One region of the Streptosporangium sp. NPDC050284 genome, then DNA from elsewhere that is predicted to be linked to it. Evidence: riboswitches for the same ligand, from Rfam matches in the RefSeq annotation. Region 1 holds a riboswitch; each other region holds the start of a gene.

The links. A riboswitch is a leader RNA that binds a small molecule or an ion and turns the genes downstream of it on or off. The one in region 1 is predicted to bind cobalamin.
Region 2: it holds a riboswitch for cobalamin, as region 1 does, so the genes downstream of both, ACIBH4_RS12365 (CbtB domain-containing protein) here and ACIBH4_RS03085 (ribonucleoside-diphosphate reductase subunit alpha) in region 1, are expected to answer to the same signal.
Region 3: it holds a riboswitch for cobalamin, as region 1 does, so the genes downstream of both, cobN (cobaltochelatase subunit CobN) here and ACIBH4_RS03085 (ribonucleoside-diphosphate reductase subunit alpha) in region 1, are expected to answer to the same signal.

What each region holds. Positions count from the first base shown of each region.
Region 1 covers NZ_JBITIZ010000001.1:716,508-726,892, reverse strand. The annotation lists gene glgA (glycogen synthase) at 1-873, opposite strand, end outside; gene glgC (glucose-1-phosphate adenylyltransferase) at 922-2,148, shown strand; gene ACIBH4_RS03095 (mechanosensitive ion channel domain-containing protein) at 2,343-3,494, opposite strand; gene ACIBH4_RS03090 (ribonucleotide-diphosphate reductase subunit beta) at 3,555-4,550, opposite strand; gene ACIBH4_RS03085 (ribonucleoside-diphosphate reductase subunit alpha) at 4,613-7,033, opposite strand; cobalamin riboswitch at 7,149-7,350, opposite strand; gene ACIBH4_RS03080 (tripartite tricarboxylate transporter substrate-binding protein) at 7,355-8,371, opposite strand; gene glmS (glutamine--fructose-6-phosphate transaminase (isomerizing)) at 8,463-10,283, opposite strand; gene ACIBH4_RS03070 (hypothetical protein) at 10,337-10,385, opposite strand, start outside.
Region 2 covers NZ_JBITIZ010000004.1:300,141-310,525, reverse strand. The annotation lists gene arc (proteasome ATPase) at 1-1,383, shown strand, start outside; gene ACIBH4_RS12375 (acyltransferase) at 1,625-2,782, shown strand; gene dop (depupylase/deamidase Dop) at 2,870-4,387, shown strand; cobalamin riboswitch at 4,699-4,829, shown strand; gene ACIBH4_RS12365 (CbtB domain-containing protein) at 4,864-5,058, shown strand; gene ACIBH4_RS12360 (CbtA family protein) at 5,066-5,806, shown strand; gene ACIBH4_RS12355 (histidine phosphatase family protein) at 5,803-6,375, shown strand; gene ACIBH4_RS12350 (VWA domain-containing protein) at 6,440-8,566, shown strand; gene cobO (cob(I)yrinic acid a,c-diamide adenosyltransferase) at 8,665-9,267, shown strand; gene ACIBH4_RS12340 (cobyrinate a,c-diamide synthase) at 9,261-10,385, shown strand, end outside.
Region 3 covers NZ_JBITIZ010000009.1:374,427-384,811, reverse strand. The annotation lists gene cobN (cobaltochelatase subunit CobN) at 1-1,158, opposite strand, end outside; cobalamin riboswitch at 1,404-1,599, opposite strand; gene ACIBH4_RS22950 (precorrin-3B synthase) at 1,621-3,360, shown strand; gene ACIBH4_RS22945 (precorrin-8X methylmutase) at 3,357-3,983, shown strand; gene ACIBH4_RS22940 (precorrin-2 C(20)-methyltransferase) at 4,004-5,521, shown strand; gene ACIBH4_RS22935 (helix-turn-helix domain-containing protein) at 5,543-6,481, opposite strand; gene ACIBH4_RS22930 (alpha/beta hydrolase) at 6,466-7,230, shown strand; partial or broken gene ACIBH4_RS22925 (ABC transporter ATP-binding protein) at 7,355-8,589, shown strand; gene ACIBH4_RS22920 (hypothetical protein) at 8,586-8,858, shown strand; gene ACIBH4_RS22915 (ATP-binding cassette domain-containing protein) at 8,831-9,367, shown strand; gene ACIBH4_RS22910 (cobalt-precorrin-6A reductase) at 9,419-10,231, opposite strand; gene cobM (precorrin-4 C(11)-methyltransferase) at 10,224-10,385, opposite strand, start outside.

The sequences.
Region 1 (10,385 bases):
GACGATGCCCATCGGCTCGTAGACGGAGGGGCAGACGAACACGGTGGCGTGGGTGAGGATCTGGATCACCTCGGGGCGGGGAAGCATCTCCGAGATCCACACGACGCCCTCGCGGTCGAGCCCGCGCACGAGCGCGGTCACCTCGGCGGCGATCTCGGGCGTGTCAGGGGCTCCCGCGCAGAGCACCAGCTGGGCGTCGGGGTGGAAGTCGCGTGCCGCGTGGAGGAGGTGGACGAGGCCCTTCTGCCGGGTGATGCGGCCCACGAAGACGACGTAGGGCCTGCTCGGGTCGATGCCGTGCCGTTCCAGGACGTCGGTGTCCCGGTCGGGGGCGTACTCGCCGGTGTCGATCCCGTTGTGGATCACTGTGACCCTCTCCGGCGAAATCTCCGGATAGCTCGCCAGCACGTCGCGGCGCATCCCCTCGGAGACCGCGACGATCGCGTCGGCGCTCGCCAGCGCGCCGCGCTCGGCCCACGATGACAGCGTGTAACCGCCGCCCAGCTGCTCGGCCTTCCACGGCCGCAGCGGCTCCAGGCTGTGCGTGGTCACCACGTGAGGCGTCCCGTACAGCATCTTGGCGACGTGGCCGGCAAAGTTGGCGTACCAGGTGTGGCTGTGTACCAGGTCGGCGCCCTCACACCCGGCGGCCATCTCCAGGTCGACGCCGAGCACCTGCAGCGCTGCGTTGGCCGTCTCCAGCCCGCCGGGCACCCGGTAGGCCGCGACGCCCTCCTCCGGTCGTGGTGCTCCGAAGCAGCGGACCCGGGTGTCGGCGAGCCTGCGCAACTCCCGGGCGAGGTATTCGACGTGAACTCCCGCCCCTCCGTAGACGTCGGGGGGGTATTCACGGGTCAGCAGATCCACTCGCATGCGATCAGCCTAGTGTTTCATCCCTGTTCATCAGGTTAAGGTCCACCTATGAGAGTCCTCGCGATCGTGCTCGCCGGTGGAGAAGGTAAGAGGCTCATGCCTCTGACAGCTGATCGAGCGAAGCCTGCGGTGCCTTTCGGGGGGATATACCGGCTCGTCGACTTCGTACTGTCCAATCTCGCCAACGGCCACTACCTCCAGATCGTTGTGCTGACGCAGTACAAGAACCACAGTCTCGACCGGCACATCTCCCGGACATGGCGCCTGTCGGCGATGCTCGGCAACTACGTCACACCGGTCCCCGCCCAGCAGCGCCTCGGGCCGCACTGGTTCTCCGGTTCCGCCGACGCGCTGTTCCAGAACCTGAACCTCATCTACGACGAGATGCCCGACCACGTCATCGTGTTCGGCGCCGACCACATCTACCGCATGGACCCGCAGCAGATGGTGCGGCAGCACATCGAGAGCGGTGCCGAGGTGACCGTGGCCGCGATCCGGCAGCCGCTCTCGCTCGCCGACCAGTTCGGGGTCATCGAGACCGACCCCGCCGGGCGCAAGATCACGGCCTTCCGCGAGAAGCCGAAGGACGCGGTGGGCCTGCCCGACGCGCCCGACCAGGTCTACGCCTCGATGGGCAACTACGTCTTCAAGACCCAGTCGATGATCGACGCGCTGAGGGAGGACGCGCTCGACCCGACCAGCAAGCACGACCTGGGCGGCAACATCATCCCGATGATGGTGAAGTCGGGCAGCGCGGAGGTGTACGACTTCGCCGACAACATCGTGCCCGGCTCCACCGAGCGCGACCGGGGCTACTGGAGGGACGTCGGAACGCTCGACGCCTACTACGAGGCCCACATGGACCTCATCTCGGCGCATCCGGTCTTCAACCTCTACAACAGCAGCTGGCCCATCTACACCGGCCACGATCCGCTCCCCCCGGCCAAGTTCGTGCACAACGACGGCGACCGGGTGGGCAGGGCGATCGACTCCCTCGTCTCCGCGGGCGCGATCGTCTCCGGCGGGCTCGCCGAGCGTTCCATCCTCTCCCCCGGCGTGGTGCTGCACTCCCACTCCCAGGTCGAGGACTCGGTCCTGATGGGCAACGTGAAGGTGGGCCGCGGCGCCATCGTCCGCAAGGCCATCGTCGACAAGAACGTGATCATCCCGGACGGCGCCAGGATCGGCTTCGACCTGGAGTACGACCGCAGCCGCTTCGCGGTGACCAACGGCGGCATCGTCGTCATCGGCAAGAACGAGATCGTCGAGCGCTGACCCCCGCCCCTCTCGCCGGACACCGAACGTCGGCGGCCTCGCCGAGGCCACCGACGCCGTGCGGGCGCACATGGTGGCCCTCGTCCGCGAGTCGGCCGCCGGAGCGGGGGTCCTGCTGACCTGCGGACTCCGGCGGCCCCGGTGGAGCTCCCTGAAACAGAACAAACCGGATGCCCTGGCGCCTGCCTGTCGCCTCAGACCGGATCCGGCTGGTCTCCGTCCCGCTGGGCGAAGCCGTCCCGCTCGCGGGCGTCCCCGCCCAGGCCCCGCGACATGAGCCCCGCGCCCATCAGGCCGGTGAGCGTCCCGGGAACGGTCGCGGAGGGGGGCGGGGTCTCGACCCGGAAACGGGGCAGCGCCTCGGGATACCTGTCGCGGACGAAGGCCACCATGTGCTCGCGCATGTCGCACTTGAGATCCCAGGCGCTGGCGGAGTCGGCGGCGCTCATCAGCGCGCGCAGCTCAAGCAGCCCGTTGGGAAGGGTGTCGGTGACCTGCAGGGTCCAGTCCTTCTGGTCCCAGAGCGGGTGCTCGCGCAGGGCCCGGTAGAGCTCGGCGCGCAGCTCGTCCACCGGCACCGACCAGTCGACCCGGATCATCACGTGACCGATCACCCGGCTGCTGTGCCGGGTCCAGTTCTCGAACGGGTTCGCCGTGAAGTAGGAGACCGGCAGGACGAGCCGTCGCTCGTCCCACAGCCGCAGCACCACGTAGGTCAGGCTGAGCTCCTCGATTCGGCCCCACTCCCCCTTCACCACCACGACGTCGTCCAGGCGGAGCGCGTCGCTGAAGGCCAGCTGCAGCCCGGCGAGCATGTTTCCCAGGGTCGACTGGGCGGCGATGCCGACGACGACCCCGGCGATACCCGCCGAGGCGAGAAGTCCGGCTCCCAGCGCCCGCACCTGCGGGAAGGTGAAGAGCATCGCGCCCAGAGCCAGCACGATGATCACCGCGGAGGCGACCCTGCGGACCAGGGTGATCTGGGTGCGGATGCGGCGGGCTCTGCGGTTGGCCTCGCCCTCGACGGCGATCAGGCGTTCCAGGACCACGTCGGTGACCGCGTAGGCTGCCTGGATGATCAGCCAGGTGGCGCACCCGATCATCGCCAGGCTGAGAGCGCGGTCGATCACCTGGCCGAGCGAGCCCTCCGCCATGCCCGGTTCGTAGATGGTGTGGGCCGTCGCCACGACGGCCGTGGCGAACCCCGGCCAGGTGCAGCGGTGCACGAGCGGACCGGCGAGGACCCATCTCTCGCCGATCAGCCGCGAGCGCAACACCCGTCGCACCACCTCCACCGCCACGACGGCGGCGACGATGGAACCGATCATGATGATCCAGCTGGACACGTGAGGCGTCCCCCTCGTCGTCTCTCTGCCCCGTCGTTCTCTTCCCGGACCGACAGCTAATCAGAAGGATTCGTCGAACGTGACATTCCCTTCGACGGCTATCTGGTAGGCGGAAACCCGGCGTTCGAAGAAGTTGGCCAGCTCCTGCACGTCCTGCAACTCCATGAACGCGAACGGGTTGGCCGTGCCGTACCTGACGGGCATCCTGAGCCTGACCAGGCGCTGGTCGGCCACGTACTCCAGATAGCGGCGCATCTGGTCCACGCTCATCCCGAGCAGGCCGTCACCGCACAGGTCGGCCGCGAAGGCCAGCTCCGCCGCGACCGCCTCCTCGATCATCCGGGTGACCTGCTCGACGAGCTTGTCGTCGAACAGGTCCGGCTCCTCGGCCCGTACGGTCTCCACGACACCGAAGGCGAACTCCATGTGCATGGACTCGTCGCGGAAGACCCAGTTCGTCCCGGTGGCCAGGCCGCCGAGCAGGCCCCGGGAGCGGAACCAGTAGACGTAGGCGAAGGCCCCGTAGAAGAACAGCCCCTCGATGCACGCCGCGAAGCAGATCAGGTTGAGCAGGAACGCCCGCCGGTCCTCCCGCGTCTCCAGCCGGGTCAGCCCGCCGAGCGAGTCGATCCAGCGGAAGCAGAACTCCGCCTTGTCGCGGATCGAGGGGATGTGCTCGACCGCGGCGAACGCCTTGACCCGCTCGTCGGGATCGGGCAGGTAGGTGTCGAGCAGGGTGAGGTAGAACTGGACGTGCACCGCCTCCTCGAACAGCTGCCTGCTGAGATACAGGCGCGCCTCGGGGGCGTTGAGGTGCTGGTAGAGGTTGAGGACGAGGTTGTTGGCCACGATCGAGTCGCCGGTGGCGAAGAAGGCCACGAGACGGTTGATCAGGTGACGCTCCTCGGGCGTCATCCTCGCCAGGTCCGCCAGGTCGGAGGTGAGGTCCACCTCCTCGACCGTCCAGGTGTTGCGGATCGCGGCCCGGTAGCGCTCGTAGAACTCCGGGTAGCGCATCGGCCGCAGGGTGAGATCCATGCCGGGGTCGAGCAACATCGGCGCATCGCCTTTCTGAGGGCTTCTGAGGACTTCTGAGGTCTTTCGCAGACCGGAGACGGCTACTGGCAGGCGTCGCAGTACTCGGGGTTCTCCAGGGAGCAGGCGACGGCCTCGGACACGACCTCGGGCACCGCCCCGGGCACGACCTCGGGCACGGCCCGCTCCGCCGGGGCCGCCACGGTGGCCTGCGCGATCCGGGTGGCCGGGCGCGAGCGCAGGTAGTAGGTGGTCTTCAGGCCCGACTTCCACGCGTAGGCGTACATCGAGGAGAGCTTGCCGATGGTCGGCGTGGCCATGAAGAGGTTCAGCGACTGCGACTGGTCGATGTACGGGGTGCGCGCGGCGGCCAGGTCGATCAGCGCCTTCTGCGGCAGCTCCCAGGCGGTCCGGTAGAGCAGCCTCAGGTCGGCGGGGATCTCGGGGATGTCCTGGACCGAGCCGTCGGCGCGCTTGATCGCGTCGCGGATCGGCGCCGTCCACAGGCCGCGGGCCTGGAGGTCACGGACGAGATAGCGATTGACCTGGAGGAACTCCCCCGAGAGGGTCTCGCGCTTGAAGACGTTGGAGACCTGCGGCTCGATGCACTCGTAGCAACCGGCGATGGAGGCGATCGTGGCCGTCGGCGCGATCGCGATCATCAGCGAGTTGCGCAGGCCGGTTTCCGCGATCCGCTCCCTGAGCTCCGTCCACGCGGCCGACGTCGCGGCCCCGTAGTGGTCGGGGTGCAGCACCCCGGTGGCGGCCCTGGTCTCCTCGTACGAGGGATGGCGGCCACGCTCGACGGCCAGGTCCGAGGAGGTCCGGTAGGCGGCGAGCGCGATCTCCTCGGAGATCCGGGTGGACAGCTCCAGCGCGCGCGGCGAGTCGAACGGCAACCGCAGCGTGAACAGCACGTCGGCCAGGCCCATCAGGCCGAGCCCGATCGGACGCCACCTCTGGTTGGCGGCCCTCGCCTCGGGGGTCGGGTAGAAGCCCAGGTCGATGGTTCGGTCGAGGAACCGCACCGCGGTACGGACCGTCGCGCGCAGCCGCGCCCAGTCGATCCCGTCCTCGAGGTCCCCTGACAGGTGGGCGGCGAGGTTGATCGAGCCGAGGTTGCAGACGGCGGTCTCGGCGTCGCCGGTGACCTCGAGGATCTCGGTGCAGAGGTTCGACAGGTGAATGACGTTCTGGGGCATCGCCGTCTGGTTTGATGTCCGGTTCGCCGCGTCCTTGAAGGTCATCCAGCCGTTGCCGGTCTGGGCGAGCGTGCGCATCATCCGCCCGTACAGGGTGCGGGCGGGAATCCGCCGGGTGAAGCGGCCCTCGGCCTCGGCGGCCCGGTAGGCGTCGTCGAACGCGGCGCCGTACAGGTCGGTGAGGTGCGGGACCTCCTTGGGGTCGAACAGCGACCAGGGGCCGTCGGCCTCGACCCGGCGCATGAACTCGTCGGGGATCCAGTTGGCCAGGTTCAGGTTGTGCGTGCGGCGGGCCTCCTCGCCGGTGTTGTCGCGCAGTTCCAGGAACTCCTCGACATCGGCGTGCCAGGGCTCCAGGTAGACGCAGGCCGCGCCCTTGCGGCGGCCTCCCTGGTTCACCGCGGCGACACTGGAGTCGAGCGTGCGCAGCCAGGGCACGATGCCGTTGGAGTGGCCGTTGGTGCCCCGGATCAGCGAGCCCCGCGAGCGGACCCTGGTCCAGGCGATCCCGATGCCCCCCGCGTACTTCGACAGCCGCGCGACCTGCCCGTAGCGCTCGTAGATGGACTCCAGCTCGTCGCGGGGCGAGTCGAGCAGGAAGCACGAGGAGAGCTGGGGCCTGCGCGAGCCCGAGTTGAACAGCGTGGGCGAGCTGGGCAGGTAGGACAGGGTGGCCATGAGCGCGTACAACTCGGCGGCCTCCTCGACGGTCTCGGCCAGGCCGCAGGCCACCCGCAGGAAGAAGTGCTGCGGGCGCTCCAGGACCTTGCGCGTCCGCGGGTGGCGCAGCAGGTAGCGGTCGTAGACGGTGCGCAGCCCGAAGTACTCGAACCTGGCGTCCGCCTCCGGATCGACCAGCGCGTCCAGGACCGCGGCGTGGGTGGACACGAACCTCGCGAGTCCGTCGGCGATCAGCCCCGCCTCGTGGGTCGCGGCGACGGACTCGGAGAAGGTACGGACGCCGTGCTCGGCGGCCTCGTCGGCGATCAGCTCGGCCAGCATCGCGGCGGCGACCCTGGAGTTCTCCGGATCGGTGATCACCCGGGCGGCGGCCTCGTCGATGGCCAGCCTGCGGCCGTCCGCGGCGCTCCCGGCGCTCAGGGCGCCGTCGTCGCCCGGCGCGGCCACCGCAGCGCTCTCGGTGTTCCCGGTGTTCCCGGTGTTCCCGGCGCTCCCGGCGCTTCCGGTGTTTCCCGCGCCGCCATGGCCCAACGCGGCCACCACCGCACCTTCGACGCCGCTGTCGCCCGTCGCGGTCGCCGCCGTGCTCCCCGTCGCGGTCTCCGCCAATGCCTGTGTCACGTGGTGCCCCTCGCTCGATCGGACTCGCCCCCACGGCTCCGCCGGATGGGCACGCGTCCGCGAGCGATCCCGGGCACGCCGGATCGCCTCGTTCCGCGAGCCCTCCCACGAGGCCCTGGACATTCACGTCACCGGCAGGTCTTCGGACTCACGGGCGCAATGCGCATGCCTACCGGCCGTCGCTTCCCAGGCGTGGATCGCCCAGTGCTCAATGACGGCTTTCGTTCCCGTTCACCGCTGCGGGGCAGTCCCGGAATCTCACCGGGTTCCCTCTTGCCTCGCCCCCCTCGGGGCGAACCAGCAACGAGCAGGATCCTACATCTAGGGGCGCCTGACGCAACTACCCCAACAAGTTGTGTCGGAGGACTTCAGCAGACCGAGCTCGTGAAGCACACCGCGGGCGCGGGCCGTCTCGGTGGAGAGCCACTGGCGAAAGTCGTCGCCGCTGAGATAGACCCGGCTCCAGCCGTGGGCCGCGCACAGGGAGCGCCAGCCTGGCGCGGCGTCGAGCCTGTCGCACAGGGCGATCGCGGCGTCCCTGTCCTCCGGGCTCATGTCCTTGGGCCCCAGCAGGCCGCACCAGTCGCTGTACTCCAGCCGGACGTCGACCTCCCTGAGCGTCGGCGCGTCGATCCCGTCGATCCGGTCACCGGAGGAGACCGCCAGGGGCCGCAGACGGCCCGCGGCGATCTCGGACCGCAGGGCACGCGCCGATCCCAGCAGGGCCGCCACCTGGCCCACCTGGAGCCCCTCCACCGCGTCCTCGGGGGTGAGGTATCCGGCATACTCCAGCAGCCGGGCGTCCACCCCGAGGCACTTGCCGATCATGCCGTAGAGCACGTGCTCGGAGCCTCCCTCCGGACGACCGCCGACCGCGAGCCCCGCCGGGTTCCGACGCAGCCGCGCGGCGAAGTCCTCGAAGGTCAGCAGGCGGGAGTCGGAGGGGACGACCAGGACCGACCAGTCGCCGACCAGGCGGGCGATGGGGGTGGCGGCGTTCACCACGGCGACGGTGTTGGCGATCTCCGCGGCGGCCACCATCGGCATCGCGGTGACGAGCAGCCTGCCCTCTCGCGCGAAGGGGCCGTGGAAGGCGCCGAACGCGTCGCGAGGGGCGGAGCCCAGGGCGCCGCCCCGCTCGACGGCCATCGCGGTACGCGCCAGTCCCGCCTGGACCACGACGGTCGCCAGCCTGCCCGCGATCCTGTCCCAGCCATGGCCGTCGGCGGTCGGTTCGAGGACGAACAGGCGCTTCACCACCGAGCCGGCGCCGTTCGCGCCGCACCCCGCGGCGACCAGCACCCCCGCCGCCAGCGCGAAAAACCCCCTACGGCGCATAAGCGCCCCTTCCCCCAAGAACCCCCTATACCAGAGGTTAGTACCTCATCACTATCCGTGATGAGACGGGGGGAGGGGAAGGGCGCGGGGCTCACTCCACCGTGACGCTCTTGGCCAGGTTCCTGGGCTTGTCGACGTCGCGCCCCAGGGCCACGGCCGCGTGGTAGGCGAAGAGCTGCAGCGGGATCGAGAGCAGGATCGGGTCCAGCTCGGTCTCGTTCTTGGGCACCACGACACAGTCGTCGGCGAGCTTGGGGTCGGCGCCGCGGTGGCCCACCATGAGCACCCGGCCGCCCCGGGCGCGGATCTCACCCAGCGTGGTGAGATTCTTGTCCAGCAGCTCGTCGTCGGGGACGATCGCCACCGTCGGCATGTCCGGGCCGATCAGCGCCAGCGGCCCGTGCTTGAGCTCGCTCGCCGGATAGGCCTCGGCGTGCACGTACGAGATCTCCTTGAGCTTCTGCGCGCCCTCGCGGGCCACCGGATAGCCCCTCACCCGGCCCACGAACATCATGCTCGGCGACTCGGCGTACTTGCCTGCCAGCTCCTTGAGCTGCGGCTCCAGCGCCAGGATCTCCTTGATCTGGTCAGGCAGCCTGCGCAGGCCGTCGCAGATCCTGCGGCCGTCGGCGGGAGACAGGTCACGCACCCGGCCCAGGTGCAGCGCGAGCAGCGCGAAGGCCACGGCGGTCGAGGTGAACGCCTTGGTGCTCGCCACCGAGACCTCGGGGCCCGCGTGCAGATAGAGGCCGCCGTCGCACTCGCGGGCGATCGCGCTGCCCACCGTGTTGACGATGCCGAGCACCCGGCCGCCCTTGCGCTTGAGCTCCTGCACGGCGGCGAGGGTGTCGTAGGTCTCGCCCGACTGGCTGATCGCCACATAGAGGGTGTCGGCCTCCACCACCGGACTGCGGTAGCGGAACTCGCTCGCCGGCTCCGCGTCGGCGGGGATGCGCGCCAGTTCCTCGATGAGCTGCGCGCCGATCTGGCCCGAGTAGTACGCGGAACCGCAGCCGATGACCTTCACTCGGCGGAACGAGCGGCTCTCCCGCGCGTCCATGTTGAGACCGCCCAGATGGGCGATGTGGAAGCGGTCGTCCAGCCGCCCGCGCAGCGTCCTGGCCACCGTGTCGGGCTGCTCGGAGATCTCCTTGAGCAGGTAGTGCTCGTAGCCGCCGGTGTCGTAGTGCCCGGCCTCCCAGTCGACGGTCAGCGTCTCCTTGGCCGTCTCCCGCGCGTCGCTGGCGAAGGTGTTGAACCCGTCGGCCCGCAGCACGGCGATCTCGCCGTCCTCCAGGTGCACCACCTGGCGCGTGTAGCGGACCAGCGCGGCCACGTCGGACGCGGCGAACATCTCCTTCTCGCCGATGCCCAGCACGATGGGACTGCCGTTGCGCGCCACGACCACCTCGCCGGGACGCTCGGAGTCGATCACCGCGATCCCGTACGTGCCGACGACCCGCTTGAGCGCGGTCCGCACGGCCTCCTCCAGCGAGTCGGCCTCCTTGACCGTACGGGCGATCAGGTGCGACAGCACCTCGGTGTCGGTCTCCGACAGGAAGATCGCACCGTCGGCCTCCAGCTTGGCGCGCAGTTCGTCGGCGTTCTCGATGATGCCGTTGTGCACGACGGCGATGCGCTCGTCGGTGGACAGGTGCGGATGGGCGTTGACGTCGCTGGGCGCGCCGTGGGTGGCCCAGCGGGTGTGACCGATACCCAGGCCGCCCTTGAACCGCGCGGGCACGACCGCAGCCAGGTCGGCCACCCGGCCCTTGACCTTGCGCATCTTGAGGCCCTTGTTGGAGATCACCACACCGGCCGAGTCGTAGCCCCGGTACTCAAGACGCTGCAGGCCCTCCAGCAGAATGGGCGCCGCGTCCTTGGGCCCTACATAGGCCACGATTCCGCACATGTAACCGCTCCTTATTCATGAACATCACTAAACGATCGAGGTGCCGTCGCCTGCTACCCGTAGACGATCCGGCGAAGCTGTCGCAGGGAGAGTTCGGGTGCC
Region 2 (10,385 bases), on a different contig from region 1:
GAGGTCGAGTCGCTGAAGCGTGGCCAGGAGGTCATGCTCAACGAGGCGCTCAACGTCGTAGAGGCCCTCGGCTTCGAGGACCTCGGTGAGATCGTGATGCTCAAGGAGCTCCTTGAGGACGGCCGGCGCGCGCTGGTGATCTCACACGCCGACGAGGAGCGGGTGGTGAAGCTCGCCGAGTCGCTGCTGGACCAGCCGATCCGGGCGGGTGACTCCCTGCTGCTCGAACCGCGCTCGGGCTACGTCTACGAGCGCATCCCCAAGTCCGAGGTCGAGGAGCTCGTCCTGGAGGAGGTGCCCGACATCTCCTACGAGGAGATCGGCGGGCTCATGCGGCAGATCGAGCAGATCCGGGACGCCATCGAGCTCCCGTACCTGCACGCCGACCTCTTCCGCGAGCACAAGCTCCGCCCGCCCAAGGGTGTCCTGCTCTACGGGCCGCCCGGCTGCGGTAAGACCCTCATCGCGAAGGCCGTCGCCAACTCCCTGGCCAAGCAGGTCGCGGAGAAGACCGGCCAGTCCGGCAAGAGCTTCTTCCTCAACATCAAGGGTCCCGAGCTTCTCAACAAGTACGTCGGCGAGACCGAGCGGCACATCCGCCTGGTCTTCCAGCGGGCTCGCGAGAAGGCCTCCGAGGGGACCCCGGTGATCGTGTTCTTCGACGAGATGGACTCGATCTTCCGGACCCGAGGCTCGGGCGTCTCCTCCGACGTCGAGAACACCATCGTTCCCCAGCTCCTGTCGGAGATCGACGGCGTCGAGGGGCTGGAGAACGTCATCGTGATCGGCGCCTCCAACCGTGAGGACATGATCGACCCGGCGATCCTGCGGCCGGGCCGCCTGGACGTCAAGATCAAGATCGAGCGGCCGGACGCCGAGGCGGCCAAGGACATCTTCTCCAAGTACCTCATCCCTGAGCTCCCGCTCCACGCCGAGGATCTCTCCGAACACGGCTCCAACCGCCAGGAGACGATCTCCGGCATGATCCAGCGGGTCGTCGAGCGGATGTACACCGAGAGCGAGGAGAACCGCTTCCTTGAGGTGACCTACGCCAACGGCGACAAGGAGGTCCTGTACTTCAAGGACTTCAACTCCGGCGCGATGATCCAGAACATCGTCGACCGGGGCAAGAAGATGGCGATCAAGCAGTTCCTGGAGACCGGCCAGAAGGGCCTGCGGATCCAGCATCTGCTGGCGGCCTGCGTGGACGAGTTCTCCGAGAACGAGGACCTGCCCAACACCACCAACCCCGACGACTGGGCCCGCATCTCCGGCAAGAAGGGCGAGCGGATCGTCTACATCCGCACCCTCGTGACGGGCAAGCAGGGCACAGAGGCCGGACGCTCCATCGACACGGTGGCCAACACCGGTCAATACCTGTAACCACGTGTGACCGGCGGCGCGGTTCCCCTCGGGGGCCGCGCCGTCGGCGTCGTCATGCCTGCCGCAACACATTCGACGGCCTGTGGGTTTTGTCCTGTTTAAACCTTTTTGTCCTCGTGTATTCGGCTCTCCTTTCACACCCGCCCCGGAAATGGCCGGAAATAGACAGCCGTCACGGGGAACCCGAATGATCGAGACGCCGTCCAAGTGGCGTGCGTGAACATTCCGGCCCGGCCGCCCGGTGAACGGCACGGGGTCTCGCGAGGCGCTTCGGGGAAGTGGCCGCCTCGCCGAACTCGACCTCCTGCGCTTCTTCGCTGCCATCGCGGTGCTCGCCTTCCACTACTTCATCGCCTTCGCCTCGGTGTGGGGCGACCGCCCGGCCGAACTGTTCCCGGCGATCTCCACCGTCTCCGGGCTCGGCATCCTCGGCGTCGAGCTGTTCTTCATGATCAGCGGGTTCGTGATCCTGATGAGCATCTGGGGGCGGAGCCTGGGGGCGTTCGCCCTCTCCCGGCTGGTGCGGCTCTACCCCGCCTACTGGGTCAGCGTGGCCGTCACCGCCGCGGTGTACGGGCTGACCGCCGCCACGGCCCTGGATCCCAAGCTCAGCCTCGGCGAGTACGGGATCAACCTCACGATGCTCCAGCGGGCCCTCGGCGTCTACGACGCCAACGGCGTCTACTGGTCGCTCTGGGTGGAACTCCGCTTCTACGTACTGATCTCGATCCTGGTGATCGTCGGGGTGACGCTCAACCGCTGCCTGGTCTTCATGGGCGTCTGGCTGCTGGCGGCCGGGTTCTTCGCCGGAAGCGACGAGGCGTGGGTCGAGCTCGTGGTCATGCCCAAGTACGCGGCGTACTTCGTCGGCGGCATGGCGTTCTTCCTGATGACGAGGTTCGGTCCCAGGCTCGTCCTGTGGTGCCTGGCCGGGATCAGCGGCGGCCTGGCCGTGAGCGCGGCGATCGACCGGGTGGCCGGGCGCGTCGAGAAGGTCGGCTACGCCGCGATGCCCGTGCCCGAGTGGGCCGTGGTCGCCACGGTGGTCGGTTTCTACGTGCTCATGGCCATGGTGGCGCTGGGATGGCTGGGATGGCTGCGCTGGCGCGGCCTGGTCGTCCTGGGTGCGCTCACCTACCCGCTCTACCTGTTCCACACCCCGGCCGCGGTCCTGATCGTCCCCGCCCTGCGGGACGTGCTGCCGCCCCCGCTGACCGCCCTGGTCACGGTGCTGGCCGCGACGGCGTTCTCCTATCTGGTGTACCGGGTGGCCGAGCGTCCGCTTCAGGAGTTCGTCAAATCCATGAGGCGGAGAGGGGCCGCATCCCCGTCCCCGTCACAGCTCCCCGCGCTCTCCTCGATCCCCCTCGCAACGGGCGAAAAGGCTTCGGTGCCATAACTGTCCGACCACCGGGCATAGTGAAGGGTCTAGGGTCGGGAATAGATACCACGGAGAGAAACAGTCCCTGACGAACAGAGGGTGCGCATGACGGTACGGCGGGTGATGGGCATCGAGACCGAATACGGCATCTCCGTGCCCGGACAGCCGGGGGCCAACGCGATGGTGACCTCCTCTCAGGTCGTGAACGCCTATCTGGCGGCCTCGGCCGCCAGGGCACGGCGCGCGCGATGGGACTTCGAGGAGGAGAACCCGTTGCGGGACGCACGGGGGTTCGACCTCGCGCGGGAGGTGGCGGACCAGAGCCAGCTGACCGACGAGGACCTCGGCCTGGCGAACGTGATTCTCACCAATGGGGCCCGGTTGTACGTGGACCATGCCCATCCCGAATACTCCACACCCGAGTGCACCAATCCTCGGGCGGCGGTGATCTGGGACAAGGCGGGTGAACGGGTGATGCACGACGCGGCGGTCCGCGCCTCGGCGATGCCGGCCAACGCCCCGATCCAGCTCTACAAGAACAACACCGACAACAAGGGCGCCTCCTACGGCTGCCATGAGAACTACCTCATGCGCAGGGCCACCTCGTTCGCCGACATCGTCAGGCACCTGACGCCGTTCTTCGTCTCCCGGCAGGTCGTCACCGGCGCGGGCAAGGTCGGCATCGGCCAGGACTCCCGGGGCGAGGGCTTCCAGATCAGCCAGCGGGCCGACTTCTTCGAGGTCGAGGTGGGGCTGGAGACGACGCTCAAGCGGCCGATCATCAACACCCGGGACGAGCCCCACGCCGACCCGGAGAAATACCGTCGCCTGCACGTCATCATCGGCGACGCCAACATGTCGGAGATCTCGACCTACCTGAAGCTGGGGTCCACCGCGCTCGTCCTGGCGATGATCGAGGACGGCTACTTCACCCGCGACCTCGCCGTGGACAACCCCGTCCAGGCCCTGCGCGCGGTCTCACACGACCCCACGCTCAAGTACGAGATCTCCATGCGCGACGGTCGCAAACTGACGGCCGTGCAGCTCCAGATGGAATACCTGGAGCTCGCGCGCAAGTATGCCGAGGAGCGCAGCGCCAACGGCCTGGACGAGCCCACCAAGGACATCCTGGAGCGCTGGGAGTCGGTCCTCACCCGCCTGGCGGAGGATCCGATGCAGCTGTCCGGCGAACTCGACTGGGTGGCCAAGCTGGAGCTTCTGGAGGGATACCGGACCCGTGACGGCCTTCCCTGGTCGCACCCGCGTCTGCAGCTCGTCGATCTCCAGTACTCCGACATCCGTCCCGACCGGGGGCTCTACAACCGGCTGGTCGCCCGGGGCCGCATGCAGCGCCTGGTCACCGAGGAGGAGGTCCAGAGGGCCATCGAGGTGCCGCCCAACGACACCCGGGCCTACTTCCGAGGCCGCTGCCTGAGCCAGTACAGCGAGTCGGTGGCCGCGGCCTCCTGGGACTCGGTCATCTTCGACATCCCCGGCCGTGAGTCGCTGCAGCGCGTCCCCACCCTTGAGCCGCTCCGCGGCACCAAGGCCCACGTGGGCGAGCTGTTCGACCGTTGCCGTACCGCCGCGGAGCTGGTGACGGCGCTCACCGGCGAGCAGTGACGTCCTGAGAGGGGGGGGGGGGGGCGGGCGGGCCCCCCCCCCCCCCCACCCCACCCCCCCCCCCCCCCAAAACCCCCCCCCCCGGGGAGGGGGGGGGGGGCCAGAGGGGAAGTGACGCGGGCGGTGTGGGGGGGGGGGGGGCGGGGCGGGGGCGGGGGGGGGGGTGGGGGGGGGGGGGGGGGGGGGGGCGGCGCGGGGGGGGGGTGGGGGGGGGGGGGGGGGGGGGGGGGGCCCCCCCCCCCCCCCCCCCCCCCCCTCTTCGTGCCCACCGAATCCTGTTAAACCGGACACCTGGATTGACGGGGGACGGGAAATCGGGATAAGTTCCGGGTGCTTTGTGGCGGTGCGAGGGAAATCCGGTGAAATTCCGGTGCGGTCGCGCCACTGTAATCCGGCCCGCGAGGGCCGGGAGCCAGGTCACACTCGGCCGCCACCGACCTACGAAAAGGGACGCGTCAATCCCGGAGGAGGTGGCCGTGAGCCAGATCTCGGCACCGCACACCCAGCCCATCCCATGGCACTCGCTCACCCGCTGGCTGCTCGCCGTACCGGTGCTGCTGCTTCTCGCCTATCTGGTCACCTTCGACCAGGGGGCGATCTCCCAGGCGGGAAACTACCTGCACGAACTCATGCACGACGGGCGTCACCTGCTCGGCGTACCGTGCCACTGAGCCACAGGTGATCTCCAAACTCATCGTCCGGGGCCTCGTCGCCGGACTGCTCGCAGGGCTGCTCGCGGCCGTCTTCGCCTACACCGTCGGCGAACCACGCATCGACCAGGCCATCGCGCTCGAGGAGGCGGCCGCGGCCGCCTCCGGGGCCGAACCACACGACGACACCGGGACCGCCGCCCACTCCCACGACGAGGAGGAGGCCCTCGTCAGCAGGGACGGGCAGCGTTTCGGGCTCTTCCTCGCCCTCGGCCTGTACGGCCTGGCGGTCGGAGGGCTGTTCTCCCTCGTCTACGCGGCCGTACGCGGCCGGGCGGGACCTCGCTCGGAACCGGTGCTCGCGGTCACGCTCGCCGCCGCCGCGTTCACCTCCGTCGTCCTCATCCCTTTCATGAAATATCCCGCCAACCCACCGGCAGTCGGTGACCCGGAGACCATCGACCAGCGCACCGTGCTCTATCTGGTCGCCGTGGTGATCGGGATCCTCGCCGTCGCCGCCGGCACCGCCGCCTACCGCTACGCCTCGCGGAGCGAACCGTGGGTGCGCTGGCTGTCGGCGGGCGCCGCCTTCCTGGTCCCCGTCGTCGCGGCCTGGATCCTCCTGCCGGAGATCTCGGAGGTGCCCCAGGGCTTCCCCGCCGATCTCCTGTGGGACTTCCGGATCGCCTCGATAGGGACCCAGGCGGTCTTCTGGGCCGGTGTCGGCGCGCTGTTCGCCTTCGCCGCCCGCAGGCGCGGCCCGGTGTGACGACCCCCTCGGGGGTCACCCGCCTGCTCCTGGTCTGCCACGCCTCCACCTCGGCGACGGCGCGGGCCGCGTTCCCCGTCGACGAACCACTCGACGAACGCGGCCTGCGCCGGGCCGAGAGGATGGCGCGGTACTTCGGCGGGGCAGACCCCGGTCCCGCGGCCTGCCCGGCCGAGCTGCGCTGCGTCCAGACGGCGGCGGCGCTCGGCCTGCGGGTGGAGCACGACCCGTTGCTCGCCGACTGCGACCACGGCCGCTGGAGTGGCATGACGCTCGGCGAGGTCGAGGCAGCGGAGCCCGAGGCGCTCGCGTCCTGGTTCGGCGATCCGGGCGCGGCGCCCCACGGCGGGGAGTCGATCACCGCGCTCCTCGCCAGGGTTTCCGGCTGGCTCGCCGTCCGTACCCCCGGCAGGGCCGTCGCGATCACCCATCCGGCGGTCATCCGTGCCGCGGTCGTCCACGCCCTCGGTGCCCCCGCCCGGTCCTTCTGGCGCGTCGACGTCGCGCCATTGGCCCGCGTGGCACTCACCGGGCGCGGCGGGCGCTGGCGGCTCAACCACCTCCCCTGACGGCCCGACCACCCGACGACGTGAACGCGATGAACACCCCGGCGACGCGAAGGAGATCCCCAAGGTGCGTAACCCCCGCTATCCCTTCACCGCGATCGTGGGGCTGGAGGACCTGAAACTCGCGCTGATCCTCAACGCGGTCTCCCCCCGCGTCGGGGGAGTACTGGTCAGAGGGGAGAAGGGCACCGCCAAGTCCACGATCGTGCGGGCGCTGGCCGCTCTCCTGCCGCCTGTCGAGGTGGTGACCGGTTGCCGGTTCTCCTGTGACCCCGCCGCCCCCGACCCCGCCTGTCCCGACGGGCCACACGAGGTCCCGGCGGAACCGGCGGCCCGGTCCATCAGGCCCGCCCGCCTGGTCGAGCTGCCCGTCGGCGCCTCCGAGGACCGCCTCGTCGGCTCCCTCGACATCGAGCGTGCCCTCACCGAGGGCGTGAAATCCTTCGAACCCGGTCTCCTCGCGGGCGCCCACCGGGGCGTCCTGTATGTCGACGAGGTCAACCTTCTCCACGACCACCTGGTGGACCTGCTGCTCGACGCCGCGGCCCTCGGCACCTGCTACGTCGAGCGCGAGGGGGTGTCGGTACGGCACGCCGCCCGGTTCCTGCTGGTCGGGACGATGAACCCCGAGGAGGGGGAGCTGCGCCCGCAACTGCTCGACCGCTTCGGGCTGACCGTTGAGGTAAGGGCCTCGCGGGAGGCATCCCAGCGGGCGGAGGTGGTCCGGCGCCGTCTGGCCTTCGAGGCCGACCCCGCCGCGTTCGCCGCCGCCTGGTCGGACGAGGAGCGGGCGCTGGCCGCGCGCATCGCCGAGGCTCGAGCCAGGGTCGCCCAGGTCGTCCTGCCGGAGGCGGCGCTGCTCGGGATCGCCACCGTCTGCGCGGGCTTCGAGGTGGACGGGCTCCGGGCCGACCTGGTCACCGCCGGCGCGGCGATCGCGCACGCCGCCTGGCAGGGCCGCACCTCCGTCACCGCCGACGACGTCCGGGAGGCGGCCAGGCTCGCGCTCCCGCACCGCCGTCGCCGCGACCCCTTCGACGCGCCCGGCCTGGACGAGTCCAGGCTCCAGGATCTCCTGGACAGGATCCCCGACGACCCCGGCCCCGATCCTGACGGTCCCCAGGGCCCGGACGACCCCGGCGGCACCGATCCCGGCAGAGGCCGTGAGGGGGGCACGGAGGGAGGCTCGGACCCCGTATCCGACCACGGCTCCGAGGCCGGGGACGCCACCTCGGACGATCCCGGCGGCTTTGGAGGGCACGACGGCGGGGACGGCTCCCCGCACGGGGCCGCGGACGCCCTGGACGCCCCCGTCCCCGAGGCGTGGGAGGCTCAGGCCGCACAACCCCGGGAGCCGTCGGAGACGGCCGGGGGAGCACCGGCCCGCGAACAGATCGTCGACGCCGAGCCCGGGAGCGGGAACAGGCTGTTCACCGTCCCAGGCGTCGGCGCCGGAGCTCCCGGGCGCCGGTCACGCGCCAGGACACCCCTGGGCCGTACCACGGGCGCCGGGGTCCCCGAGGGCCACACCGGTTCCCTTCATCTGCGGGCCACCATCGGCGCCGCCGCCCCGTACCAGGTCGCGCGGGGCAGGAACGGGCCAGGACTGCTGCTGCGCCGCGGCGATCTCAGGGAGGCGGTCCGCGAGGGCCGCGAGGGCAACCTGGTGCTGTTCGTCGTGGACGCGAGCGGTTCCATGGCCGCCAGGCAACGCATGCGCGCGGTCAAGGCAGCGGTGCTCGGCCTGCTCCTCGACGCCTACCAGCGCCGCGACAAGGTCGGGCTCATCACGTTCCGCGGCGCCCGCGCCGACCTGGTACTGCCGCCCACCTCCTCCGTCGAGGCCGGCGCGGCCCGGCTGCGCGAGCTTCCCACCGGAGGCCGGACCCCGCTGGCCGCCGGTCTGCTGCGGGCCGCCGAGGTGCTCAGGGTCGAACGCCTGCGCGATCCGTCCAGACGCCCGCTGGTGGTCCTGGTCACCGACGGGCGGACCACCTCGGGAACCGCCGAGGAGTCCCACCGCGCGGCGGGACTGCTGGCCGGGGTGGCGGGCGTGGTGGTCGACTGCGAGGGCGGGCCCGTGCGCCTCGGCCTCGCCGCCTCCCTGGCGGCGCGGATGGGCGCGGAGACCGTACGCCTCGACGACCTCACCGACCTGGCCGGGATGGTCCGGGAGAGGCGTGGCGCCGCGTGACCGCGAAGGTCCGAGGTCTGTGAGTACGGCGAGGAGGCCGTACCGGATGGACGGTGCCGGATGACAGTGAGCCGGATGACAGTGAGGGGAGGGCGACGATGCCGCAGGGCAGACCCGTCAGCGTGCCCGAGGACGGCCTGACCACCAGACAGCGCCGCACCCGGCCGCTGCTGATCGTGCACACGGGGCCGGGCAAGGGCAAGTCCACCGCGGCCTTCGGCCTGGCCCTGCGCGCCTGGAACCAGGGCTGGCCGATCGGGGTCTTCCAGTTCGTCAAGTCCGCCAAGTGGCGGATCGGAGAGGAGCGGGCGCTGCGGGTGCTCGGCGACTCCGGTGAGGGCGGGGCGGTCTCCTGGCACAAGATGGGCGAGGGCTGGTCCTGGATCCAGCGTCCCGGCAGCGAGGAGGACCACGCCGCCGACGCCCGCGAGGGCTGGGAGCAGATCAGGCGCGACCTCGCCGCCGAGACGTTCCGCCTGTACGTGCTGGATGAGTTCACGTACCCGATGAAGTGGGGCTGGATCGACGTCGAGGAGGTGGTCGAGACCCTGCGCGGGCGCCCCGGTAGCCAGCACGTCGTCGTCACCGGCCGCGACGCCGACCCCCGGCTGCTCGACGCCGCCGACCTCGTCACGGAGATGGGCAAGATCAAGCACCCCATGGACGCCGGGCAGAAGGGACAGAAAGGCATCGAATGGTAGCCAGGATCGTCATCGCGGCCCCCGCCTCAGGAGCGGGTAAGACGACCGTGGCGACCGGCCTGATGGCGGCCCTCGCCCGCCAGGGCATGGCGGTGTCCCCGCACAAGGTGGGGCCCGACTACATCGATCCCGGCTACCACGCCATGGCCACCGGCCGTCCCGGACGCAACCTCGACCCCTTCCTGACGGGAGAGGACCTTGTCGCCCCACTGTTCCTGCACGGCGCGGCAGGGGCGGACATCGCGGTCGTCGAGGGCGTGATGGGCCTGTACGACGGCGCGGGCTCCACCGAGTTCGCCTCCACCGCTCACGTCGCCAGGCTGCTCGGGGCCCCGGTGGTCCTGGTCGTGGACGCCGCCAGGCAGAGCCGCTCCGTCGCGGCGCTGGTGCACGGGTTCGCCTCCTACGACACCCGGATCAGGCTCGGCGGGGTGATCCTCAACCGGATCGGCTCCGAGCGGCACGAGGCCGTCTGCCGCGAGGCGCTCGCCGAGAGCGGCGTCCCGGTGCTCGGGGCGATCCGCCGCAGCGACGCCGTCACCACCCCCTCCAGGCACCTGGGCCTGGTTCCCGCCGCCGAGCGCCGAACCCAGGCCGCCGGTGCCCTGGACGCCGTCGCGGACCTGGTAGCCGCCTCCTGCGACCTGGAGGAACTCCTGCGCCTCGCCCGCGGGGCGCCGCCGCTGCCCGCCGTCCCGTGGACTCCCGGACCGCCCGCCGCTCCCGTCACGAGGATCGCGGTCGCCGGAGGGCGGGCGTTCACCTTCGGCTACACCGAGCAGGCCGAGCTGCTGGCGGCGGCGGGAGCCGAGATCGTCCCCTTCGACCCGCTCGTCGACGAGGCCCTCCCGGAGGGGACTCGCGGGATCGTGATCGGAGGTGGTTTCCCTGAGGTTCACGCGGCCGAGCTGTCGGCCAACGAGCCGCTGCGCGATCAGGTCGCCGCGTTCGAGGGGCCGATCTCGGCCGAGTGCGCGGGCCTGCTGTATCTCTCCAGGAGGCTGGACGGCAGGCCGATGTGCGGGCTCCTCGACGTCGAGGCCAGGATGACCGGCACCCTCACCCTCGGCTATCGCGACGCGGTGGCCGTCCGCGACTCGCCGCTCACCAGGAACGGC
Region 3 (10,385 bases), on a different contig from region 1:
GAGCGCGTCGCCGTCCTGCCCGCTCACCCCGGGCAGCTCGTCCTCGGCGCCGATGTCGTAACCGCGCTCGCGGAGCGCGGCCAGCAGCCGTACCAGGCTGGCCGGGGTGTCCAGGCCGACGGCGTTGCCGATGCGCGCGTGCTTGGTGGGATAGGCCGACAGCATCAGCACCAGCCGCCGCTCGGCGGGCGGGATGTGCCGCAGCGCGGCGTGGCGCACCGCGATGCCCGCCACCCGCGAGGCCCGCTCGGGATCGGCCACGTAGACGGTGAGCCCGTCCTCGTCGATCTCCTTGAAGGAGAACGGCACCGTGATGATCCGCCCGTCGAACTCGGGGATCGCGACCTGGGTGGCGGCGTCCAGCGGGGACAGGCCGTCGTCGTTCTCCTCCCAGGAGGCCCGGCTGCTCGTCAGGCACAATCCCTGCAGGATCGGTACGTCCAGCTCGGCGAGCGCGCCGACGTCCCAGGCCTCGTCGTCCCCGCCCGCCGACGCGGTCGCCGGGCGGGTGCCGCCCGCAGCGAGCACGGTCACCACCAGGGCGTCCACCGTGCGCAGGACCTCCAGCAGGCCGGGTTCGGCGGTGCGCAGCGAGGCGCAGTACACCGGCAGTGCCCGCGCGCCCGCGTCCTCGATCGCCGAGCAGAGCGCCTCGACGAAGGCGGTGTTCCCCGCCACGTGGTGGGCCCGGTAGTAGAGCACCCCGACGACGGGTCCGTCCTGGCCGCGCGTCTCGCGCGTCGGCGTTCCCCAGGTGGGGGTGGGCTCGGGCGCGGCGAACCCGTGGCCGGTGAGCAGCAGCGTGTCGGACAGGAAGTGATGCAGCTCGGTCAGGTTGGCCGGGCCGCCGTGGGCGAGGTAGGCGTGCGTCTCGGCGCAGACCCCGCCGGGCACGGTGGACAGCTCCATCAACTCGGCGTCCGGCGCCTGCTCGCCGCCGAGGACGACGACGGGCCGAGGTCCGGCGAGCAGGGCGTCCAGCCCTTCCTCCCAGGCGCGGCGCCCGCCGAGCAGGCGGACCACGACCAGGTCGGCGCCCTCCAGCAGCGGCGGGAGGTCGGCGGCGGCGAGTCTGGCGGGGTTGCCGAGCCGGTAGTCCGCGCCGCTCGCGCGGGCGCTCAGCAGGTCGGTGTCGGAGGTCGAGAGCAGCAGGATCACGCGCCACACTCCGGGAGAGGAGTGGCGGTACGGCCCGCGGGAGCCGCGATGCGGCGGGAGAGCCGCGACGTCGCGGTGTGACGCAGGAACGGCGGTGTCACACCATGATGTGGCGACCCCGATGCCGCGTCGTGACGGGAAGACCACGATGCCGCGTCGTAGCGGGGGAACGGCGATGTCGCGGTGTAACGGGGGAACGGCGAAGAGCGCACGGAGCTTCCTCCCTCGGGGTCCTCGCCCCGGGTCGTCGTCGGCCACGACGGCTGGAGTCTCCTGGCTCCCGGATCGGTGCTCACCCCGGCCTTCCCGTCCTTCGTCGGACAGTGGCCCGGGTGGGGTTCGCTCCCCGGTTACAGTGGCGGGACCGCGCCGGATTCACACCGGCTTCCTCCCTTGCCGTCGCCATCGATGACACTACGGCAGTCCGGGGCATTGCAAGAAACTGGCATTAACATCCTCTGAGTGTCCATTGCCGACTTTTCCGGACGATCGCGACTCGACGCGTGCCCCGGAGCGCTCCAGGTCCACGCCGCCGCGGACGGCGGCCTGGCCCGCGTCCGCGTACCCGGAGGTCGTCTCACCCCCTCCCAGCTGCGCGAACTCGCCGACGCCGCCACGGCGTACGGCACCGGCGTCATCGAGCTCACCTCCCGGGCGAACGTCCAGGTACGCGGTCTCGGGCCGGAGGATCCAGGAAGCGGTACGGGAAACGGGTTCGCCGCAAGGATGGCGAGAGCGGGTCTGCTGCCCTCGGCGACACACGAGCGGATCCGCAACATCCTCGCCTCCCCCCTGACCGGAGTGGACGGACCGGCCGGACCGGCCCGACTCGACAGACCGGCTGGACCGGCCGAACCGAGCGAACTCGACGGACCACCTGGACCGGCTGGATCAGGCGGAATCGACGAGCCGAGCAGGCCGAACGGACCGAACGGCATGAAAGGGACGAACCATCCGGACGGCCGTGGGATCGCCGACGTCACCCCTCTGATCGGCGAGTTGGATCGACGGCTGTGTGCTCGCCCGGCCCTCGCCGCCCTGCCGGGACGGTTCATGTTCGCCCTCGACGACGGCCGGGGGGACGTGGCCGGCCTGGGCGCGGACGCCACGATCCTGCCCACGGCGCCGGACGAGGCGGCGCTGCTCCTCGCCGGAACCGACACCGGCCTGCGCGTACCGCTCGACGAAGCCGTGACTGTCCTGCTCGCCGCCGCCGAGGCGTTCCTCGACGAGCTGGCCACCCGGGACGTCACCGCCTGGCGGATCGCCGAACTTCCCGACGGCCCCTCCCTGATCACCGCCCGGATACGAACCACTCTCGGACTCCCCGACACACCCCCATTCGAACCGGTGAGACCGCGCGTCGTGACCTCCGGGCCGGTCGGCGTCGTCGAGAGCGCGGACGGGCCGGGGAACCGAACCGGCGCCACAGGAGAGACGGGTCCCGGAGACGCCGCAGGCCACGGAGACAGGGACACGGGCGGTCCGGGAAACGAGGGCACGCGGGCGGCGCTCGGGGTGGCGATCCCGTTGGGGCGGCTGACCTCCGCGCTGGCATCGATGCTCGCCGACGCCGCCTCGGGCGGGGAGATCCGGCTCACGCCATGGCGCGGTGTGGTCCTGCCCGGCCTGGACCGCGCCGAGGTCACGGGCACGGCCGCCCGTCTGGAGGCCGCCGGACTGGTCGTCGACCCCGCCTCCCCCTGGATCGGTGTGACGGCCTGCACCGGCCGCCCCGGCTGCGCCAAGTCCCTCGCCGACGTCCAGGCCGACGCCGCCACCGCCATCGGCTTCACCTCGCCGTCCGGAAGCGAGCTCTCCGGAGGAGAGCTCTCCGGAAGCGAGCCCTCCGCGGCCTCGCCACCCGGGGGTGAGCCGCCGTCCAAGGGCGAACCGTCCACGACCTCACCGTCCGGGGACGAACTCGGCGTGGCCTCACCGTCCAGGAGTGAGCCGTCCAGGGGCGAACCGTCCGGGAGCGAACCGTTCGTGGCCCCGCCGTCCACGATGGGGCCGGGCACCGATACGCTCCCCGTGCACTGGGCGGGCTGCGCCAGGCGCTGTGGCCGCCCGAGGGGACGGGTGGCGGACATGATCGCCACCGGTGACGGTTACCGCCTGGAACTGGACGGCACCGCCCTGACCTGCTCCGGCATCGAGGAGACCGCGGCCGCGGTGGCGGCCGCCAGAGGGGAACTGTGATCGACTACGTCCGCGACGGCGCGGAGATCTACCGCCGCTCCTTCGCCACCATCCGCGCGGAAGCCGACCTGGACGGCCTGCCCGCAGACGTCGCCCGGGTCGCGGTCCGTATGATCCACGCCTGCGGGATGGTCGACCTGGTGGGCGATCTGCGCTGGTCGCCCGGTGTCGTGGCCTCGGCGCGCGAGGCGCTCCAGGCGGGCGCCCCGGTGCTCTGCGACGCCATGATGGTCGCCTCGGGGGTGACCAGGCGACGCCTCCCCGCAGGCAACGAGGTGATCTGCACCCTCGGCGACCCCCGGGTGCCGGAGCTCGCCGCCCAGCTGGGCACCACCCGCAGCGCCGCGGCGCTGGAGCTGTGGCGCGACAGGCTCCAGGGCTCGGTGGTCGCGATCGGCAACGCGCCGACCGCGCTGTTCCGGCTGCTGGAGATGGTCGAGGAGGGCGCGGGCCGCCCGGCCGCCGTGCTCGGCGTCCCGGTCGGCTTCATCGGCGCCGCCGAGTCCAAGCAGGCCCTCGCCGAGCACCCGGCGAGGCTGGAATACCTCGTCGTGAACGGACGCCGAGGCGGAAGCGCGATGACCGCCGCCGCGGTCAACGCGATGGCGAGCGAGGACGAATGAGCGACGACGTGAACGCACGCGTGACCGGACGGCTGTGGGGCGTGGGGCTCGGCCCCGGTGACTCCGAGCTGGTGACCGTCAAGGCCGCCCGCCTGATCGGCCAGGCGGACGTGATCGCCTTCCACAGTGCCCGCCACGGCCGCAGCATCGCCCGCTCGGTGGCCGCCCCCTACCTGCGGCAGGGGCAGGTCGAGGAGGCGCTCATCTACCCGCTCACCACCGAGACCACCGACCACCCCGGCGGCTACCAGGGGGCGATCGACGACTTCTACGCCGCCTGCGCGGTGCGGCTGGCCGCCCATCTGGACGCCGGACGCGACGTGGTGGTGCTGTGCGAGGGCGACCCGCTCTTCTACGGCTCGTACATGCACATGCACAAGCGTCTGTCGCACCGCTACGTCACCGAGGTCGTGCCGGGCGTGACGTCGGTGAGCGGTGCCTCGGCGGTGCTGGGACGCCCACTGGTCGAGCGGGACGAGGTCCTGACCGTGCTGCCGGGGACGCTTCCCGCCGAGGTGCTCGCCGAGCGCCTGGCGGCCACCGACTCGGCCGCGGTGCTGAAGCTCGGCCGTACCTTCACCAAGGTCCGCGACGCGCTGGCCGAGGCCGGGCGTCTCGACGAGGCCTGGTACGTCGAGCGCGCCACCACCGGACAGCAGCGCCTGGCGCCTTTGGCCGAGGTCGACCCCGGCAGCGTCCCGTACTTCTCGCTGGCGCTGATCCCGAGCCCCGTCAACGCGTCGAGCCCCGCGCCCGCCGCCGTAACCGGGACACCGGGCGAGGCGAGGACGCGCGGCGAGGTGGTCGTGGTGGGACTCGGCCCCGCCGGGCGTCCGTGGCTGACCCCGCAGGCGCAGGAGGCGCTCGCCGAGGTCGACGAACTCGTCGGGTACGGCCCCTACCTGGACCGCGTCCCGCCCAACCCGCGCCAGCGCCGCCACCCCACCGACAACCGGGTGGAGGCCGAGAGGGCCGCGCACGCGCTGGAGCTGGCCGCGGCCGGGTCGAGGGTGGCCGTGGTCTCCTCGGGCGACCCCGGGGTGTTCGCGATGGCCAGCGCGGTGCTGGAGGTGGCGTGCGAGCCGAGGTTCGCGGACGTGCCGGTACGGGTGCTGCCCGGCCTGACCGCGGCGCACGCGGTGGCGAGCAGGGCCGGTGCGCCCCTCGGCCACGACTACTGCGTGCTGTCGCTGTCGGACCTGCTCAAACCCTGGGAGGTGGTCGCCGAGCGGATCAGCGCCGCGGCGAAGGCCGATCTCGTCCTGGCCCTCTACAACCCGGCGTCGAAGAGCCGTACCTGGCAGGTGGCCGCCGCGCGGGACCTGCTGCTCGAGCACCGGGCGCCGGAGACGCCCGTGGTCGTCGGCCGCGATGTCGGCGGGGCCGAAGAGCAGATGACCGTCACCACCCTCGGCGACCTGGACCCCGGCACGATCGACATGCGCTGCCTGCTGCTGGTGGGCTCGTCCACCACGCGGGTGGTCGAGCGAGGTGACGGCGACCGGGTGGTGTTCACCCCCCGCCGCTATCCCGCCTGACCCGGACGTGGCGGCTCCTCCTCAGTCGTCGAGGAGCCGCCACGTGGTGAGGGCGAGTCCGGCCCGCATCAGCCCGGCGGGCTCGGTGAGTTCGACGCCCAGGGTCTTTCCGATCTGTTCGAGCCGGCGGGAGACGCTGCTGTGGTGCAGGTGGAGAAGGTCGGCGGCCCGGCGTAGGGACCCGGTGGCGCAGTAGGCGTCCAGGGTGTCCAGATCTTCCGGATTGCCGGCCAGTCTGGCGATCGCGCTCACGTCGGCGTTGTCTCGCGCGGCGTCCGGGGGTATCCGCGCGAGCAGCGCCAGAGCGCCCAGGTCGTCGTGGTGGACGACCGGCCGGCGCGCGGTGGTGAAGCGAAGGGCGGTGCGGGCCTCCCTCCAGGAACGGTCAGGGCTTTCCGCGGCACCGATGCCCGCGCGTACGCCCGCCGGAAACCCGGCCGGATCCACGGTGGTGGCCAGGATGACGCCCACGTCGGCGACCGGCGCCGCCTTCACCGGACGGGCCGGGCAGACCAGGCCACCGACCTGGTCGAGCGGACGCCGCGACCGCACCGCGATGACGCGGATCGGCAGGTCGGCGGCGAAACCCAGGAGTCGCAGGGCTCGTGCCCTGGCGGCCTCATCGCTGTCGGAGCTGATCACCAGCTCGACGAGCGCGGGATCGGCCATGGTGGTGCGGGCCGGGCCGTACCTCTCCACGACCGCCGCGGCGGCGATCGCGAGGCGGTCCAGCAGCAGCTCGTCGAGAGGTCCGGGCGGGCCGGGGCGTTCCAGCCACACCGTGCCGATCTCCTCCCCGTCGAGTGTGATCGGCATCATGGTGGACACCGGCGGCGCCGGGGCGGGCACCTGACTGCCGTCGGGCGACATGCGAAACACCCGCCCCGCACCGTGCAGCCGGATCCCGGTCACGCACTCGGCCAGGCCCGCCGAGGCCCGCGCGAGTGCCGGAAGGTCCACCCGCCGACCCGGATGTGGCGGTGCGGATCTATCGCCCCTCCCGGGCCCAAGGCGCCATCGTCTGGATGCACGGCGGCGGATTCGTCATGGGCGACCTCGACACCGAACACGCGTGGGCCGTCCGGCTCGCGGACGGCGCCGGCGCGGTGGTGATCTCGGTGGACTACCGCCTCGCCCCCGAACACCGCTTTCCCGCCGCCCTGGACGACACCTACGCCGTGCTGACCTGGGCATCCGAGCACGCGGCCGAACTCGGCATCGACCCGGAGCGGATCGCGGTCGGAGGTCACAGCGCCGGCGCGGGGCTCGCGGCCGCGGTGGCGCTGCGGGCGCGAGACCAGCAAGGGCCGCGAATCCGTTTCCAGCTGCTCAACCAGCCCGGCCTCGACGACCGGCAGCAGACGTGGTCGGCGCGGCACTTCACCGACACGCCCTGGATGACCCGCGACAAGGTCACCGCGGCGTGGCGGCACTACCTGGGCTCCACACCCGCCTCGCCGTACGCCGCCCCGGCGCGCGCCACCGATCTGTCCGGTCTGCCCCCCGCCTACATCGCCACCGCGGAGTTCTGCCCGAACCGCGACGAGGAGATCGGCTACGCGCTGCGCCTGCTGGAGGCGGGCGTCTCGGTCGAGTTGCACCAGTGGCCCGGCACCTTCCACGGATCGCAGGCGATCCTGTCCGCCGAGATCTCGCAGCGGCAACTGGCCGAGCTCGCCGCGGCCCTGCGCCGTGCCCTGGCCGAGTGAGACCTTCGCGACCGACGGTGGCCGACCGGACTCGCCTGCCGGCCACCGTCGACCACCACCGTCGACCACCGGCCCCCACCCACCGGGCGCCGGTCACGACACGATCGACGAAGACGGGAGGGCGATGAACGCCACCGCCGTCGCCACGGCGAAGAAACGGTCCACCCCACCACCGGAGGCCGATGCCGGACCTGGCCTGGCAGAGCTGCTGCGGCCTTACCGATGGAGTTTCGCCGCCGTCGTCCTCCTGCGGATGATCGGCTCCGTCGCGGGCCTGGCACCGCTGCTCGCAGTCGTCGAACTGGGCCGCACCCTGCTCTCGCCCGGACCGATCGACCACGCCCATATCCGGACCATCGTGATCGCGGGCGCGGCCGGCCTGCTCGTCCGGCTGCTGTTCACCGCCGCGTCGGCCGCGATCGGACACGTTCTCGACGACCAGGTGCAGTTGTCGTTTCGCCGGCGACTGGCCGCACGACTGGGACGCGTACCGATCGGCTGGCTCTCCCGGCGCAGGACCGGAGAGCTGACGAAGACGGTGGGACAGGACATCGGCGCCGTGCACCCGGTCACGCCGCGAGGACACCGGGTGGAACTGCGCGACGTCCGATTCGCCTACACCGACGACCACGAGGTGCTGCGCGGGATCGACCTGGTACTCGAACCCGGAACGGTCACCGCGATCGTGGGCCCCTCGGGAAGCGGAAAGTCAACGCTGGTCCGGCTGTTGCCCCGCTTCTTCGACCCACCCACGGTTCGGTCCTCCTGGGCGGAGTCGACCTCCGCGAGATCGACGGCCGGGAACTCCACCGGCTGATCTCCTTCGTCTTCCAGGACGTCCGCCTGCTGCGCGCGTCGGTCGCGGACAACATCGCGCTGGCGGTACCGCACGCCGACCGCGAGGACGTGATCCGCGTCGCCCGGCTCGCCAACATCCACGATCGAATTCTCCAACTGCCGAACGGATACGAGTCGGTGATCGGCGAAGACGCCGAACTCTCTGGCGGAGAGGCGCAGCGGATCTCGATCGCACGCGCCCTGCTCGCCGCCACCCCCGTCCTGGTGCTCGACGAGGCGACCGCCTTCGCCGACCCGCGGACCGAACAGGCGGTGCGCCGAGCCCTGGCCACCCTGGGCGACGATCGGACGATTCTGATCATCGCCCACCGCCCGGAGACGGTCGCCGACGCCGACACCGTCGTGGTGCTGGAGAACGGGACGATCGCCGAACACGGCAGGCCCGTCGACCTGCTGAAACGCGAAGGAAAGTTCGCCGCGTTCTGGCGGTCCCGCCGATCCGCCACCGCCGACACGATCGAACCCCACGACGGCGCACCGCGAGGAGACGAGCCCCGATGATCCGAACACTGCTGCGCGTACTCGGACACGAGTACGCCCGGCCGATGCGACGCACCGTGGCCCTGATGACGACGACCGCGATAGCCGAAGGCCTGTCCTACGCGCTGCTGGTCCCCGTGCTACGAGCACTGTTCGGAGGCGAAGCCGCCGACGCCTGGCCCTGGCTCATCGCGTTCGGCGCCGCGGTCACGGTCTACGCGATGACGTGGCCGAGGGCGCCGTGCGCGTGGGAGGCGTGGACATGCGCGCGATCCGCACCGAGACACTGATGCGTATCGCCATCGTCTTCCAGGACGTCTACCTCTTCGACGGCACCATCGAGGGCAACGTACGTCTCGGCCGCCCCGACGCCGAAGAGGCCGAGGTGCGACAGGCGGCGATCGCGGCGCGACTGGACGAGGTGATCGAGCGATTGCCCAACGGATGGGCGACGAACGTCGGCGAGGGCGGCACACTGCTCTCGAACGGCGAACGCCAGCGGGTCTCGATCGCGCGAGCACTGCTGAAGGACGCGCCCATCGTGCTGCTCGACGAGGTGACCTCCGCCCTGGACCCGGCGAACGAGACGGCCGTCAACGACGGCATCGAACGCCTGATGGCGGGCCGGACGGTGGTGATGGTGGCACATCGGATGCGAACCGTCCAACGCGCCGACCGCGTCGTCCTCCTGCAGGACGGCCGGATCGTGGAGGAGGGCCACCACGACGACCTGCTGCGCCGCGGTGGCCGCTACGCCGACTTCTGGGAGATCTCCATGGCACCGACGGCGAGCGAATGAGCCGGCCCATCACGCCACCCCCTGTCACGGGACCGCCACGCCGACCGGCCTTCACAGCTCGCCGGCACGCCGGAGCCGACGCCCCGAACCGCCCCCCGCACCCGCAGCGGGACCGGTCGCGCTCTCCAGCCAGGCGAGCGCCGCCTCGACGGTCGCCACCGAGGCCACCCCCTCCGGCAGCGGCGGACGGCGCACGATCACGACCGGCAACCCGAGTTCGCGAGCGGCGAGCAGCTTCGCGGTGGTCATCTCACCGCCGCTGTCCTTGGTGACCAGCACCTCCACCCGGTGCTCGCGCATCAGCGCCAGCTCGCCGTCCACCGTGAACGGCCCCCGGCTCAGCAGCACCTCCAGACGTCGCGGCACCACCGGCCCCGGCCGGTCCACCGAACGGGCCAGAAACCACTGCCCGTCGAGACCCGCGAAGGCCGGCAGGCTACGGCGTCCTGTGGTCAGGAACACCCGCTCCCCCAGCGAGGGCAGCAACTCGGCGGCGGCCTCCAAAGAGGGCACCCAGCGCCAGTCGTCACCGGGAGCCGCCTGCCAGCCGGGCCGTCGCAGGATCAGCAGCGGCAGGCCCGTACGGGCCGCCGCCTCGGCCGCCGAGGCGCTCATCCTGGCCGCGAACGGGTGCGTGGCGTCCACGACGACCTGGACGCCGTGCTCCGCCAGCCACGCCGCGAGCCCGCCGGGACCGCCGAAACCCCCCTCGCGCACCTCCCCCACCGGCAGCTTCGGATCACGTACCCGGCCCGCCAGCGAGGACACCACGTGCGTCCGCGGGCGATCGGCGAGCGCGGCGGCCAGCCGCCTGGCCTCGTCGGTGCCCCCCAGAATCAGGACCTTCAGCGCGGGGTCAGTCACGGCAGCGCGCGTCGGAGTACAGGTGGCTGTCGGGGAACTCCGAGGCGGTCAGCACACGTCCGACGACGATCACCGCGGTGCGGAGGATCCCCGCGTCGCGGACCTGCCCGGCGATGTCGGCCAGGGTGCCGCGCAGGATCACCTCGTCGTCGCG